Regions from separate parts of the Corynebacterium argentoratense DSM 44202 genome, predicted to be linked through region 1. Evidence: riboswitches for the same ligand, from Rfam matches in the RefSeq annotation. Region 1 holds a riboswitch; the other holds the start of a gene.

What was found. Region 1 has a riboswitch for thiamine pyrophosphate ahead of CARG_RS03515 (ECF transporter S component). Riboswitches for the same ligand answer to the same signal wherever they lie in the genome.
Positions count from the first base shown of each region.
Region 2: linked by a shared signal. The riboswitch ahead of thiC (phosphomethylpyrimidine synthase ThiC) and the one ahead of CARG_RS03515 (ECF transporter S component) in region 1 are both predicted to bind thiamine pyrophosphate.

Region 1 covers NC_022198.1:700,800-707,927, reverse strand. The annotation lists gene CARG_RS03535 (ABC transporter permease) at 1-417, opposite strand, end outside; gene CARG_RS03530 (peptide ABC transporter substrate-binding protein) at 671-2,248, opposite strand; gene CARG_RS03525 (energy-coupling factor transporter transmembrane component T family protein) at 2,492-3,262, opposite strand; gene CARG_RS03520 (ABC transporter ATP-binding protein) at 3,259-4,857, opposite strand; gene CARG_RS03515 (ECF transporter S component) at 4,865-5,512, opposite strand; TPP riboswitch at 5,509-5,605, opposite strand; gene CARG_RS09600 (DUF4232 domain-containing protein) at 5,707-6,342, shown strand; gene CARG_RS03505 (DUF808 domain-containing protein) at 6,343-7,128, shown strand, end outside.
Region 2 covers NC_022198.1:166,728-173,855, forward strand. The annotation lists gene CARG_RS00830 (methyltransferase domain-containing protein) at 1-102, opposite strand, end outside; gene CARG_RS00835 (DUF2505 domain-containing protein) at 179-667, opposite strand; gene CARG_RS00840 (UDP-N-acetylmuramate dehydrogenase) at 692-1,834, shown strand; TPP riboswitch at 1,848-1,982, shown strand; gene thiC (phosphomethylpyrimidine synthase ThiC) at 1,975-3,714, shown strand; gene CARG_RS00850 (long-chain-fatty-acid--CoA ligase) at 3,884-5,623, opposite strand; gene mshA (D-inositol-3-phosphate glycosyltransferase) at 5,690-6,919, shown strand; gene CARG_RS00860 (phosphoglyceromutase) at 6,930-7,128, shown strand, end outside.

The sequences.
Region 1 (7,128 bases):
GACGAACAGCGACACAACCAAAATGGTGGAGTCGAAGAATCCGCCCTTTTTGACACCTGCGTAAACACCGAAAAGAATGCCGAAGACGGCTTCGAAGCACAGTGCCATCAAAGCGAGCTTGATGGTGACGGGGAAGGCGTGTGCCATGACTTCGATGACGGGACGCCCAGAGAACGTGGTGCCGAAGTCAAGCGTCAGAATACCTTTGATGTAGAGCAGGTACTGGATGAAAAATGGTTTGTCCAGGTTGTACTCGGCACGGATGCGTGCTTCTGCAGCTGCGGTTAGACCGCGGTCACCGCCGAGCGCCTGCACTGGGTCGCCAGGCATGAGAAACACCATGGCATAAATCAATAGGGTGGCACCGAAGAAGACCGGGATCATCTGTAGCAACCGGCGGCCGACATAGCGAAGCATGTACACCCCTTCCTCTCATTGATGGCTTAGGAACGGCATTTATCTTAACTGACGATGACTCAGATAAAGCCATCGGATCAGATTATGTAAACACCGCAAAGATCTTCTAAAGATCTGTAGTTAACATACGAAAAACCCCAACAGGTCAGTGCAGACTTCCCAGTGAACTGGTTGTTTGCGCTGCACCGGTCGGGGCTTTTCCTTCCACTTGGCACTTCCGCCAAGCTTGGAATAACTCACGCAGAAATAATTATTACTTCTTGGTGATGCTGTAGTACTCGGGGACGGACTTCCAGTTGAAGACGACATTGTCGACGTTCTCGGACCAGCCACCGTTAACGTTGGAGTACCACAGCGGGATAGCAGGCAGGTCCTGGAAGAGGATCTCCTGGCCTTCGTTGTAGAGCTTGCTGGACTCTTCAACACTGTCCGCGCCCGCAGCCTTCTTCATCTGTGCGTCGAATGCTGCACTGCTGTAGTCACCATCGTTGGAGGATGCACCCGTGGTGTACAGCGGAACAAGGAAGTTACCGAGGCCCGGGTAGTCAGCCTGCCAGCCGGTACGGAAACCGGTCTGGATGGTGCGGTCCTTCACCTCGTTGCGGAAGGACTTGAAGTCGGGCATCGGCTTGCCCTGAGCATCAATGCCAAGGGTGTTGCGGATCGAGTTGGTCACCGCATCGACCCAGCCCTGGTGGCCACCATCGGCGTTGTAGGCAATCTCGAAGCTGCCGCTCCACGGGGAGATTGCATCTGCCTTCTCCCACAGCTCCTTAGCCTTCTCCGGGTTGTACTGGAGAACATCGTGACCCTTCAGGTCCTTGTCGTAGCCAGCGATGACCGGGGAGGTGAAGTCCTTAGCCGGGGTGCGGGTTCCGTCGAAGATCTTCTCGGTGATCTCGCTGCGGTCAAAGGCCATGGACAGAGCCTGGCGACGAAGGTTGCCTTCCTCGCCGCTGAAGTGATCGAGGCGCTCCGGAACGGTGAAGGACTGGAACACAGCAGCAGGCTGGTTGACTGCACGGCCATTGAGCTCGGACTCGTAGGTCTTGAATGCGGAATCCGGAATAGCGTCGATAACGTCGAGGTTGCCAGCAAGCAGGTCGGTGTACGCGGCGTCGATCTTTGCGTAGAAGCGGAAGTCAATGCCGTCGTTCTTGGCCTCGCGAGGGCCTACGTACTCGGGGTTCTTTACCAGCAGTGCGGATGCATCGTGGTTCCACTCTTCGAGGACGTAAGGTCCGTTACCGATCGGCTTCTGGCCGTATGCCTCGATGTCATCGAATGCGGAATCGTGCATCGGGTAGAAAGCGGAGTAGCCGAGGCGCAGCGGGAAGTCAGCCTCCGGCTGAGTGAGCTCGACAGTGAAGGTGTAGTCATCCACAACCTTCAGGCCTTCCATCTCCTTCACACCCTCGGCGTAGCCCTTGATGGGCTCGAAGAAGGACGCTGCCTGGAGAGAATTCTCCACAGCGTAGTTCCACGCCTTAACGAAGTTCTCAGCCTTCACCGGGGAACCGTCAGAGAACTTAGCGTCCTTGCGAAGGGTAATGGTGTACTTCTGGGAGTCTTCGGTCTCGATCTTCTCTGCGACCTCGTTGTGCTCTTCGCCCTTCGCGTCGTAGTAGACGAGACCCGAGTAGAGCATGTCGATCGGGCGACCGCCACCGTTTTCAGTGGTGTTTGCCGGAACGAGGGGGTTCTGGGGTTCAGAACTGTTGACGATGATGTAGTTGTCGCCGCCGCCAGAGCTGCCGTCACTCGAGCAAGCTGCGAGACCGAACATCAGCGCTGCGGACATAGGGATTGCCAGGTACTTCTTCATCGTCACGTTGACGCTCCTCCTTGAGGTGAACTTGATATCGCCCCACCCAGCAACCGCGACAAACCCCGAGCGTCGGTATTGAAGAACGCTGAATATTTACTGTGCGGCCACTGTGTGGGGAGTTGCTGACTATCTTAACTGTGACGGAGGTTAAAAAAGCAACTTTCAACGGGGTGGGTTATCAAATTGTGATCAAACCTCCCCCACCGCCTCCCCCACCACGTACCCCATCCCCAAGAAAAGAAGGCACTAGGCGCTAGACGAGCCCAAGTTCAAAAAATCATAAGAACCGGTGACCACAGCCACAGCAATGCTGATCGCCGCAACAGCGATGGCAACACACACCGCCGCGACGTCAGACATTCCCACCGTTGACGGGCGCGCCCACGTCCGTTTCCCTGGAGCACCAAAACCACGGGCATCCATCGCCGTCGCTAATTTATCGGCACGGCGCAACGCAAGAACCAACAAAGCAAAAACCATGGTGAACGCGCGGAAAATGCGACCATCATTAGCCAAACCACGGCTGCGACGCGCACGCCCCAACGCCTGCCAATCCCGCCGGAACAGCCCCACCATCCGAACAGCAGACACCGCACCAATCACAAAACGCGCCGGAAAATGCAACACCTGGGCCAAGCCATCGCCCAAACGCGTGGAATCCAGAGTGCGCGCAACGATAATCACAGGCAAACTCACCGCCAGCATTCTCACCATGATCGCGGCGGCAAGCATCAGCGAATTATCAGTCACGTGCGCATAAAAGAAAGAGAAATACTCATGCCCACCCCGCTTGCCGTACAACGCCATCGATAGGCCCGCCACCGGCAGCACCGCAAACACGGGCCACGCCGTCTTCGCTAGCTGGACAAGACCGACGCCACACAGCGGAGCCAGCGCAACGACAAACGCTAGGCACACAGCAGCCGACACAACGTCGACACTAAACAACAGTGGGGTCGTTAGCAGCATCACCGCGATGAGCCGAACAACCGGGTTGACCTTCTCAAGCACATTCATCGCGCAGCCTCCAGATTCCAGCGCTGGTCCCCCATCAATTCAATAAACAAGGGATCATGCGTGATGGAAATAACCGCCGAGCCCGCGCGCGTCAGGTCCCTTAATAGCTCCACGAGCTCGAAAAATGTGCGACGGTCCTGACCGAAAGTGGGTTCGTCCAGAATGACAATCGATGGTTTTGCCATCAACGCCGTCGCCACCGACAGACGCCGCTTTTGTCCACCCGACAAGGTGAAAGGATTGGCATGCTGCAATTGCTCCAGGCGCAATCGTTCAAGCAATGACGCCGCCTCGGCCTCTGCCGCCACACGATGTTGGCCGTCCAAGCGCTTCAGGTAGGATTTCACCCCACCGAACTGGCCGAAGAAGCGGGCAAGCCCATCGGGGGGCAGGGTTTGCGACGCCGCAGCCAACAAAAGTTCTTCCCTCACAGTGGGGGCCATGAATTGGTGCTCCGGGTCTTGGAACACAAAACCTATTCGCCGCGCCAGGGCCCGCGAGCTCCATTGCTGCGGCGGGCGCTTGTATTCTTTGACCTGAATTGTGCCAGCTAGGGGTTCTAATAGGCCGGCTAGAGTCAGCGCCAATGTCGTCTTGCCAACCCCATTGACACCCGTAATCACCGTGGAGCTACCCGCGAAAACCTCTAGATCAAGACCACTAGTGTCCGAGGAACACCGGGCGGTAGAGCACTGCACAACAGTGCCCATGGGAGCATCTATTGCCCACCCAGTGACCAAACCGCGCGCCTGCAACACGGGCTGTTCCTTCATATCCCCGGCAGACTGCTCGTGGACGACAGGCATTCCAGCATCATCGCCACGGTTCTCGTCATAGGCTTCAGGAACCCAAATGCCGATACGCCGCAAAAACTCGGAAGAACCCACCAAAACATCCTCGGGGGAACCGTCAGCGACCACAGCCCCCGCCCCGTTGCTCTCCGCGGCGTCATCATCGGAACGACCAAGAACAATCACCCGATCTACCTGCGGCGCCCAAATATCCACCCGGTGCTCAACTACCAACAAGGTCGCGCCCGTAGCATCGACGCACCGCTGGACAGCAGCCAGCAAATCCCGCGTGCCTTCCGGGTCTACGTTGGCGGTTGGCTCATCCAACACGATGACGTCCGGCTGCATCGCAATCACACCAGCCAACGCCAGACGCTGCTTCTGCCCACCCGATAGCTCCGAAGTCGGGTGGTCTAGCGGAAGATCCAGCCCCACCATGGACAACGCCTCGGGGACCCTACGCCAGATTTCTTCGCGCGCAACGCCCATGTTTTCGCAACCAAACGCGACGTCATCACCCACCCTGGCGTACATCACCTGCGAGTCAGGATCCTGCAACACCATGCCGACACGACCAGGCGCCGGCGGCTGATCCCCGACGGTCAGCTGACCTTCGAACTCGCCCTCGTCGGGCCCAAGAACCCCCGCAACCGCAGCCAACAAAGTCGATTTTCCCACACCAGAGGCACCAACAAGAAGTACCCTCTGCCCAGCAGGAATATCAATATTGACGCCGCGGAAAGCAAACTGTTTGCGCGTGGAATGACGAAAACCTAAACCACGCGCGACAATGCGGTCACCCACGGAAGCGCTACACCGTCTTCATGCGTTCGCGACCAGCAGGGAACTTGTCCAGCGCACCAGTCTGAGCCAACGCACGAACCAAGAAGAAGGACAGCAGACCAGCCAAAATAGCGCCAGAAATCATCGAGGTAATGCCGTAAATGACGTTGAATTCGATCGACTTCGCCAAGTTGCCGTACATGAACAGCTCAAGAATGACAGCGCCCAGCCCTGCCCCGGCACCCGCCAGCATCGCGACACCGGCACCAAATCGGCGGTACGCGAAAATCAAGAAGATCAATTCGGCGCCCAACCCCTGGGCAAGACCCGAGTACAACACGCCGATGCCCCACACGCTGCCCAAAGAAGCAGACACACTGGCGGCAAGAAGCTCACCGATAAACGCGGCGCCCGGCTTGCGAATAACAAGCATCACCATCGGGCCACCCAACAGCCAAATACCCAACGCCAAGCCGTGGAGGCCCGGAGTCAGGGCAGACAAGCTGTCGCCCCAAATGACGCCGACGGTGTTCCACACCCAGAAAATCAGGCCAATAGCAACAGACAATACGCACGCCACGATGATGTCAATAGCCCGCCAGGATCGGCGCGGCGTTGCGCCAAACTGCGGCTGTGTTGAGGGTTGTGCGGAAGGTTCAGAAGACGCGAAAGACATAGTGGTTTCTCTCTCCCTATCGCCGGTATTAACCGGATCAGGTTCGGACGGTTTAGGCTCTCAGCCTCCAAGGAGGCACCCGTGGACGTTTAAAGGTTAGCACGTCCAAACCCGCAACCTAATTGGTGGCCGTGGCCTCCCCCATCCGCGTGAGTATGGGCGGTAGCAACCTGCACACAAGTAGACTGAACCGCATGAGCACCACATCCAGCACCCCAGCCCCTGCCCGTGTGCGCAGCAACCGCGTACACACACCATTGACACTGTGTGCTGCCACAACAGCCGCCCTCGCCGCAGTGCTAACGCTTTCTGCGTGTTCTTCCAACGATGGGTCGGCGGACGCCTCTTCTGTCGCAGATGCCGCTGTCACGGCGTCGCCTTCGTCTTCATCCAGCACCCCCGCCGCCGCTGCAGCCGTTGCACCGTGTGCGGCCCACAACCTTGTCGGCACCATCGAACAGGTCCAAGGGGCCACAGGTTCCACCATTATTGACGTGTCCCTGCGCAACGACGGCCCCTCGTGCACTGTCGCGGGCTTCCCTGGCGTGAGCTTGATAGACGTGGATGGATCCCAGATTGGCGCCGCTGCTGACCGCGAGCCAGCCTCTGCTACCCCGCAGTCATTGACGTTGGCCACGGGAGACGCGGCGTCATTTAGCGTCCGCAGCACCAACGCGTTGGCCTTCGATCCGAAAGAATGCAACACGATCGACTCCACCGCTTTGAAGGTTTACCCACCCGGGGATACCGAGTGGGTTACCCTACCGCTGACTGTCGCAACCTGCGGAAATGAGCAAATCCACACGCTATTTACCGGGATGGTGCGTTAAATGGCGGGGGGCCTCGCGGCGCTTCTTGATGACGTCGCGTTGATCGCCAAGGCAGCTTCCGCCAGCGTGGATGACGTGGCTGCGGCCACTGCCAAAACCTCGGCTAAGGCCGCTGGTGTCGTCATCGATGATGCCGCCGTCACCCCGCAGTTCGTGCACGGGGTGACTCCCGCGCGCGAGCTTCCGATTATTTGGCGCATCGCTAAAGGTTCACTTTTTAATAAAGCGATCATTATTTTGCCAATCGCCTTGGCCTTGAACTATTTTGCCCCCTGGGCTTTGCCGCCGTTGCTGTTGATCGGCGGCCTATTTTTGTCCTTTGAGGGCGCGGAAAAAATACTTGAAGCAGTGGGGTTGCTCAAGCACCACGATGATGACGCCGCGGATACCCCCATCGCCGCGCAGGAACCTGCAAGCGCCAAGGAGCAGGAAAAGTCGCTGGTAATGGGCGCGATCCGCACGGATCTGATTCTGAGCGCCGAGATCATGATCATCTCCCTAGCTGAGGTAGCTCAGCGCTCCCTGGGTATTCAGATCGCTGTGTTGTTAGCTGTGGCTCTGGTGATCACCGCTGGTGTGTACGGCGTTGTCGGAGTGTTGGTCAAACTCGACGATATTGGATTAAGAATCTCGACACGCCCCAAGGCGAGCGGGTTTGGCGTTCATCTCGGCAGGGTGATGGTTCGGGCCATGCCGATAATCCTCGAGATCCTGTCCAAAGTTGGCACATTTGCCATGCTGTGGGTGGGCGGGCACATTGCCATCCATAACTTGCACGAGCTCGGC
Region 2 (7,128 bases), 530 kb from region 1:
GCGAAGCCGATTGGTGTTGGTCGTACCGCGAGTAATCACACCCACCGGCTTACCGGCGGTCACGTTGAACTGCGCCCGAAGATTGTGTGCGTGATCAGCCATGATAAAAAAGCCAAAAAACCTACAGCCCCGGCACAATCAATCCAATGTGCGCGGGGCTGCGTGTAAAAAACAGTGCCTAGAGGTTCTCGGAGATCCACTTTTCGGTCAGCGCGCCCTCATTAGCGACGAGCTCGCCGAGTGCTTCCGCAACCTTCGGCTCAATCGCAGGACCCATGAAAGGAATGGTGACGTTGACCTCATTGTCGTAGGTCAGAGTGGTGGTGTCGGCACCAGCCGCAGCCACGGAACCCTTGAAGTCAACCGGTGCGCCCTTCACATCAGCGGTGTAATTGAAGGTGAAGGAATCCCCATCGAGTTCGCTGACGGTGACGACGCGCTTGATCTTCAAAGACTGGGAGATCATGGCGCGCACGGCCTCCGGCAGAAGGTCCATCGGCATGATTTCGTACAGGACGGCCTCGTTGCCGTCGAAGGAATGAACCTCGCCAGCTTCGGTGGAGAGGTTGGCTACGTTGTAAGCCCAGTAGTCCGCGTTGGTCAGTGCGGCGTGCACTTTATTCGCGGGGTGGTTGATCGTCACGGTGTGCTGTGCGCGAGAAGTCATAGACAACAGACTACCGTTAGATGCATGTCTGAGATACTTACCCCGGACCTCATGGCGCGCCTTCGAGCGTTCGACGGCGTCGATGTGCAGGAGGCAACGTTTGCTTCGCTGACAACCCTGCGTGTCGGTGGCCGGCCACTGGCATGCGTAGTATGCAACACCACCGAATCGATTGCCCAGGTCGTAGGCCTGCTGGATGAGCATTCGGTACCGCTGTTGGTTGTGGGTGGGGGTTCGAATCTCCTCGTGTCAGATGATGACGTCGCGATGGTCGCTGTGGTGCTGAACAATCGCGGCGTCAAGATTGATGCTTGCGACACCTCTGCGGGCGACGGGCCGGTGTACGTGCGCGCCCAAGCCGGCGTCGTCTGGGACGACCTAGTCGCGCAGACAGTCGACCGTGGCTTGGGCGGCCTGGAATGCTTGTCGGGAATCCCCGGAAGCGTGGGGGCTACCCCCGTGCAAAACGTCGGCGCCTACGGGGTCGAGGTGTCGGACGTGCTGCGTCGGGTGCGGCTCTACGACCGCACATCGGGCGAGCTGGAGTGGGTAGAGCCCGAGGCACTGGACCTGGCCTATCGCTACTCGAACCTAAAATTCACAGGTCGCGCGGTCGTCGTGGAAGTCGAATTTCAGCTCAGCGCGGATGGATTGTCGGCACCGCTCCGCTTCGGCGAACTGGCCCGCACCCTCGGCGTCACAGAGCAAGAAGGCAGCGGTGCGCGATGCCCCGTAGCCCAAGTGCGCGACGCCGTCCTTGGATTACGCCGCGGCAAAGGCATGGTCGTCGACCCAAACGACCACGACACCTGGAGCGCCGGATCCTTCTTCACCAACCCCATTGTTGACGCCGCGTCAATTAAGCAGGTGCGCGAATGCATCGCCGCCCACGTACCAGACGACACCTACGCCACAATGCCCTGCTTCGAAGTAGATGGCGGCTACAAACTATCCGCAGCATGGCTCATCGACAAGGCCGGGTTCACAAAAGGCTACCCAGGGGAGGGCGCACCCGCTCGACTATCGACCAAGCACACACTGGCCCTCACCAACCGCGGCGACGCCACCGCTGCAGACGTCGTCGCTTTGGCGCGCGATGTCCAACGCGGCGTCAACAATATTTTCGGGGTGCACCTAGAACCCGAACCAGTATGGGTCGGATTTTGATAGGTTAGAAAAGTCCACCCACCGCGGGAGCGAACCATGCTTCGCTGAGAGGGCACAAGCCACAGGCCGCTAACAACAGCCGCCAGGAGTGCCGACCGCTTGAACCTGTCCGGGTAATGCCGGCGTAGGAAGGAGAAGGTGTGTCCTCACGCACCCCAAAAACCAAGCAATCCACCAAGTCAGCACCACCCGCCCCAGGGCAACTGACAACAGGCCCCATCTACCGCAGCCACAAAATCTACAACCAAGTGGACTTCGAAGGGCTCACCCTCAACATCCTCGCCCGCCGCATCGATTTGACCAACGGCGAACACTTCGACGTATACGACACCTCCGGGCCATACACCCTGGAAAACCCCCAACTCGACCTACACACAGGACTAGAAAAAGTCCGCGACAGCTGGCCCAAACCCGCCCCAGCACCAGCAAGCAATGAACACCCAGAACTCAAAGTACCCACACAACTAGCCTGGGCACGTGCCGGCATCATCACACCAGAAATGGCCTTCTGCGCAGCACGCGAAGGCTTCACACCAGAAGAAGTCCGCGAAGAAGTCGCCGCAGGCCGCGCCGTGATCTGCGCCAACCACAAACACCCAGAAATAGAACCGATGATCATCGGCAAAAAATTCGCCGTCAAGATCAACGCAAACATCGGCAACTCCGTCGTAACCTCCTCCATCGCAGAAGAAGTAGAAAAAATGGTGTGGGCAACCCGCTGGGGCGCAGACACCATCATGGACCTATCCACCGGAGCCGACATCCACGAAACCCGCGAATGGATCCTACGTAACTCCCCCGTACCCGTCGGCACCGTACCGATCTACCAAGCACTAGAAAAAGTCAACGGAGACCCCACCAAACTAACGTGGGAAATCTACAAAGACACCATCATCGAACAATGCGAACAAGGCGTCGACTACATGACAGTGCACGCCGGAGTACTACTGCGATACATCCCCCTAGCCGCACACAGAGTAACCGGCATCGTCTCCCGCGGTGGCTCCATCATGGCAGCCTGGTGCCTCAAAGAACACCGCGAATCATTCCTCTATACCGAATTCGCCGAGCTCTGTGACATCCTAGCCTCCTACGACGTCACTTTTTCCCTCGGCGACGGCCTCCGCCCCGGCTCCATCGCCGACGCCAACGACGAAGCCCAACTCGCCGAACTACGAACCCTCGGCGAACTCACACTCATCGCCCGCTCCCGCGGCTGCCAAGTCATGATCGAAGGCCCCGGCCACGTCCCAATGCACAAAATCGCAGTCAACGTCGAATGGGAAGAAGAGTGGTGCCACGACGCCCCCTTCTACACCCTCGGCCCCCTCGCCACCGACATCGCACCAGGCTACGACCACATCACCTCCGCCATCGGCGCGGCAATCATCGGGCAAGCTGGCACCGCCATGCTGTGCTACGTCACCCCGAAAGAACACCTGGGTCTGCCCAACCGAGACGACGTCAAAACCGGTGTGATCACCTACAAGATCGCCGCCCACGCAGCCGACCTAGGCAAAGGGCATCCCCGTGCACAGGAACGCGACGACGCGCTGAGCAAGGCACGTTTTGAGTTCCGCTGGCACGATCAATTCGCCCTCGCGCTGGACCCGGACACCGCAATCGAATTCCACGATGAAACCCTTCCCGCCGAGCCAGCGAAGACTGCTCACTTCTGCTCCATGTGCGGGCCCAAATTCTGCTCGATGCGAATCTCCCAGGACGTGCGTGATTATGCCGCCGAGCACGGCCTTGATTCCGTTGAAGCTATCGAGGCAGGGATGCGGGAAAAGTCGGAAGAATTTGAGGCGAAGGGAGGCACTGTGTACGTGCCTTTGACATCGTTGAAGACACAGACGACGCCTCCTGTAGGGAACTGATCCGACCAGCTGGTGCGGACCAGTTTGTTAGTGAATCACTGACAAAACGCGGGTACTGGGGTTCTTTGTGCGTTTAGGGGTGGTCTATTTGCACAAGGTTGGGGTGTGTGGGGGATTCTTTGGGAGAATAGCACCTCTCTATTCTCCCAAAGCCCTGGTCGCGGGCAGGCTAGCGCTTCTTCTTTTCCAAGCGGGCGACCAGCTGCTCCCGCACCTCACGGCGCCGAATCTTGCCCATCTGATCGCGAGGCAACTCCTCAAAGTGGTAGAATGTCCGCGGAACTTTGTAGCGAGTCAACAATTCTCGGCAGTATTCCTTCAACCCATCAGGATCAAGAGCACCACCCTCTACCAAAGTGATGGCTGCGACCACGTTTTCGGAGCCGTCTTCGCGGGGCAAACCGACGACCGCACAGTCCTCAATGTCTGGGTGGTCGAGCAGTACTTCCTCCACCTCAAGGGGGTAGACGTTGAAGCCACCGGTGATGATGACCTCCTTGATGCGCGCCACCAGGCGGATAAAGCCGTCTTCTTCCATCACGCCGACATCCCCTGTGCGGTACCACTCGCCGTGGAAGGACTTTTCAGTGGCGTCAGGCTGGTTGAGGTAGCCCTGGAAGACCTGCGGTCCGCGAACCAGCACTTCGCCTTCCATCCCGTAGGGCTGTGTTTCGTCTAGGTTGTCGGGGTTGGCGATGCGCACATCGGTGTCGGGGAAAGGCACACCAACATAGCCGGGGCGGCGGTCATCGTTCATCGGGTTTCCGACGATGATGGGGGAGGTTTCGGTCAGGCCGTAGCCTTCGACTAGGCGGCCGCCGGTGAATTGCTCCCAGCGTTCCACGGTGCGGACGGGCAGGGTGGATGCGCCGGAGAAGCTGTTGCGGATGCCGGAGATGTCGATGCCGCTTTCCTCCGCGGCGTCAACAATGCGTTCGTAAATGGCTGGCACGCCTGGCAGCCAGGTGGGGGTGTGCTTCTTCATGATTTTCATGATCAGCCGCAGGTCGGGGGCGGGCAGGAGGACAATCTCGCCGCCGACATAGACGCCCAGGGTGGCTGTCATGGTGAGGCCGTAAGCGTGGAACATCGGCAGTGCGGCCAGCAGGATTTCTTGGCTCTTTTCGCCCAGTCCAGGTACCCAGGCTTTGCCTTGCTGGATGTTGGCGAAAAGGTTGCCGTGGGATAGCTGTGCGCCCTTGGGGACACCGGTCGTGCCGGAGGTGTAAAGGATGAGTGCGGTGGTGTCGATCGTAACGTCGTCCGGGGTGGTGACGTCGCGTCCGTCACCGCCGATGGCATTGCCGAGGAGGATTTCCCACGGCACTGTGTTGGGGGCGTCGCCGGTGAGCTTTTGGCGGGCTTTGTGTACGGCGGGGATGGGTAGTTTGAGCGCGAATTGTTGGGTTTTGGGCATCGCTAGCGTCATGTCGACGCTGATGATGGTTTCCAAATCTGTGATTCCGCGTAGTTTTTCGAGCATGGGGGCTGCTTTGTCCCAGCAGATGGCGACGCGTGCGCCGTGGTCTTTGAAGGGGTACTCGAGTTCGTGCGGGGTGTACAGGGGGTTGTGTTCGACGACGGTGGCGCCCAGTTTGAGTACGGCGTAGAACGCGGCGAGGTGCTGGGGGCAGTTGGGTAGCAGGATGGCGACGCGGTCCCCGGGGCGGACGCCAAATGCGCGCAGGCCGGAGGCAGCGCGGCGGACTTGTTTGTCCAGTTCGGCATAGGTTTGTGTTTTGCCGAAGAAGTAGGTGGCGGGTTTGTCCGCGTTGAGTGCCAGGTTGTTGTCGTAGACGTCGAGCAGGGTGGTGTCGCCGTATTCGAGGTTGTGCGGCACCCACTCGGGGTAGTGCTGCAACCATGGCCTGTTGCTGTTGAGGTTCGCTGCGTGTGCGGTGTCCGTCATGGGAGAGCCCTTTCCTTTGTTAACCCGAAACGAGTCTAGTCGAGTCGGTGGTTTAGGGTGGTGTGCATGCGCGTGGCCATGATTTCTATGCATACGTCCCCTTTGCAGCAGCCGGGTTCGGGTGATGCCGGTGGGATGAACGTGTACGTGTATTCGACGGCGGTTGAGTTGGCCCGGCGGGGTGTGCAGGTGGATGTGTTTACTCGGGCGACGCGGCCTAGTCAGGGTCGGGTTGTTGACGTCGCGGAGAATTTCCGGGTGTTTAACGTGGTTGCGGGCCCGTATGAGGGGCTTGATAAGGAGGATCTTCCGACTCAGTTGGCGGCTTTTGCGGGGGGTATTGTGCAGGCGACGGAGGATTATGGTCTGCATTATGACGTGATTCATTCCCATTACTGGTTGTCTGGTCAGGTGGGGTGGTTGTTGCGTCGTTTGTGGGGTGTGCCGTGGGTGCATACGGCGCACACTTTGGCTGCGGTGAAGAATCTGCACAATGGGCAGGAAAGTGATGCTCGGCGTATTTGTGAGCAGCAGATTGTGGACAATGCTGATGTGTTGGTGGTGAACACGATTGAGGAGCATGACAATTTGGTGCGGCATTATGATGCTGACGCCGCGGGGGCTCGTGTGGTTGTGATTGCTCCGGGTGCTGATGTGGATTTGTTTACTCCGGGTACGGATCGTGCGACGGAGCAGGCGCGCCGAGATTTGGGTATTCCTTTGCATGCGCGGGTGGTGGCGTTTGTGGGGCGTTTGCAGGCGTTTAAGGGGCCGCAGGTGTTGATTCGTGCGTTGGCGCAGTTGTTGGCGCGGGATCGCGATCGTTGTGTGTATGCGGTGGTGTGTGGTGGGGCTTCTGGTGCTCTAACGGCACCGGAGCAGTATAAGGAGATGGCGGAGGAGTTGGGTGTTGCGCACAGGATTAGGTTTTTGTCGCCGCGTCCGCCGGAGGAGTTGGTGAGCATTTATCGGGCTGCTGATGTGTTGGCGGTGCCGAGTTTTAATGAGTCTTTTGGTTTGGTGGCGATGGAGGCTCAGGCGACGGGTACGCCGGTTGTTGCTACTCGGGTTGGGGGTTTGCCGATTGCTGTTGTTGATGGGTTGACGGGTGTGTTGGTTGATGGGCATGACCCGTCGGATTGGGCCGATGCGTTGGCGGGTTTGTTGGATGATGACGGGCGTCGTTTGGCGATGGCGGCGGCTGCGCATGAGCATGCTCAGCGCTTTAGCTGGCGGCAGACTGCTGTGTCGTTGGAGGAGGTCTATCAGGGGGTGCGTGACGCTGTTGCGGAGTAAGGTGGTGTGTATGAGTACTGGAAAATTGATCCTGCTGCGCCACGGCCAGAGCCAGTGGAATGAGTCCAACCAATTCACCGGTTGGGTTGACGTTGCGTTGACCCAGAAGGGTGAGGGCGAGGCCAAGCGTGGTGGTGAGCTCCTGAAGGAGCAGAATATCCTTCCTGACGTCGTGTACACCTCGCTGTTGCGTCGTGCTATCTGCACTG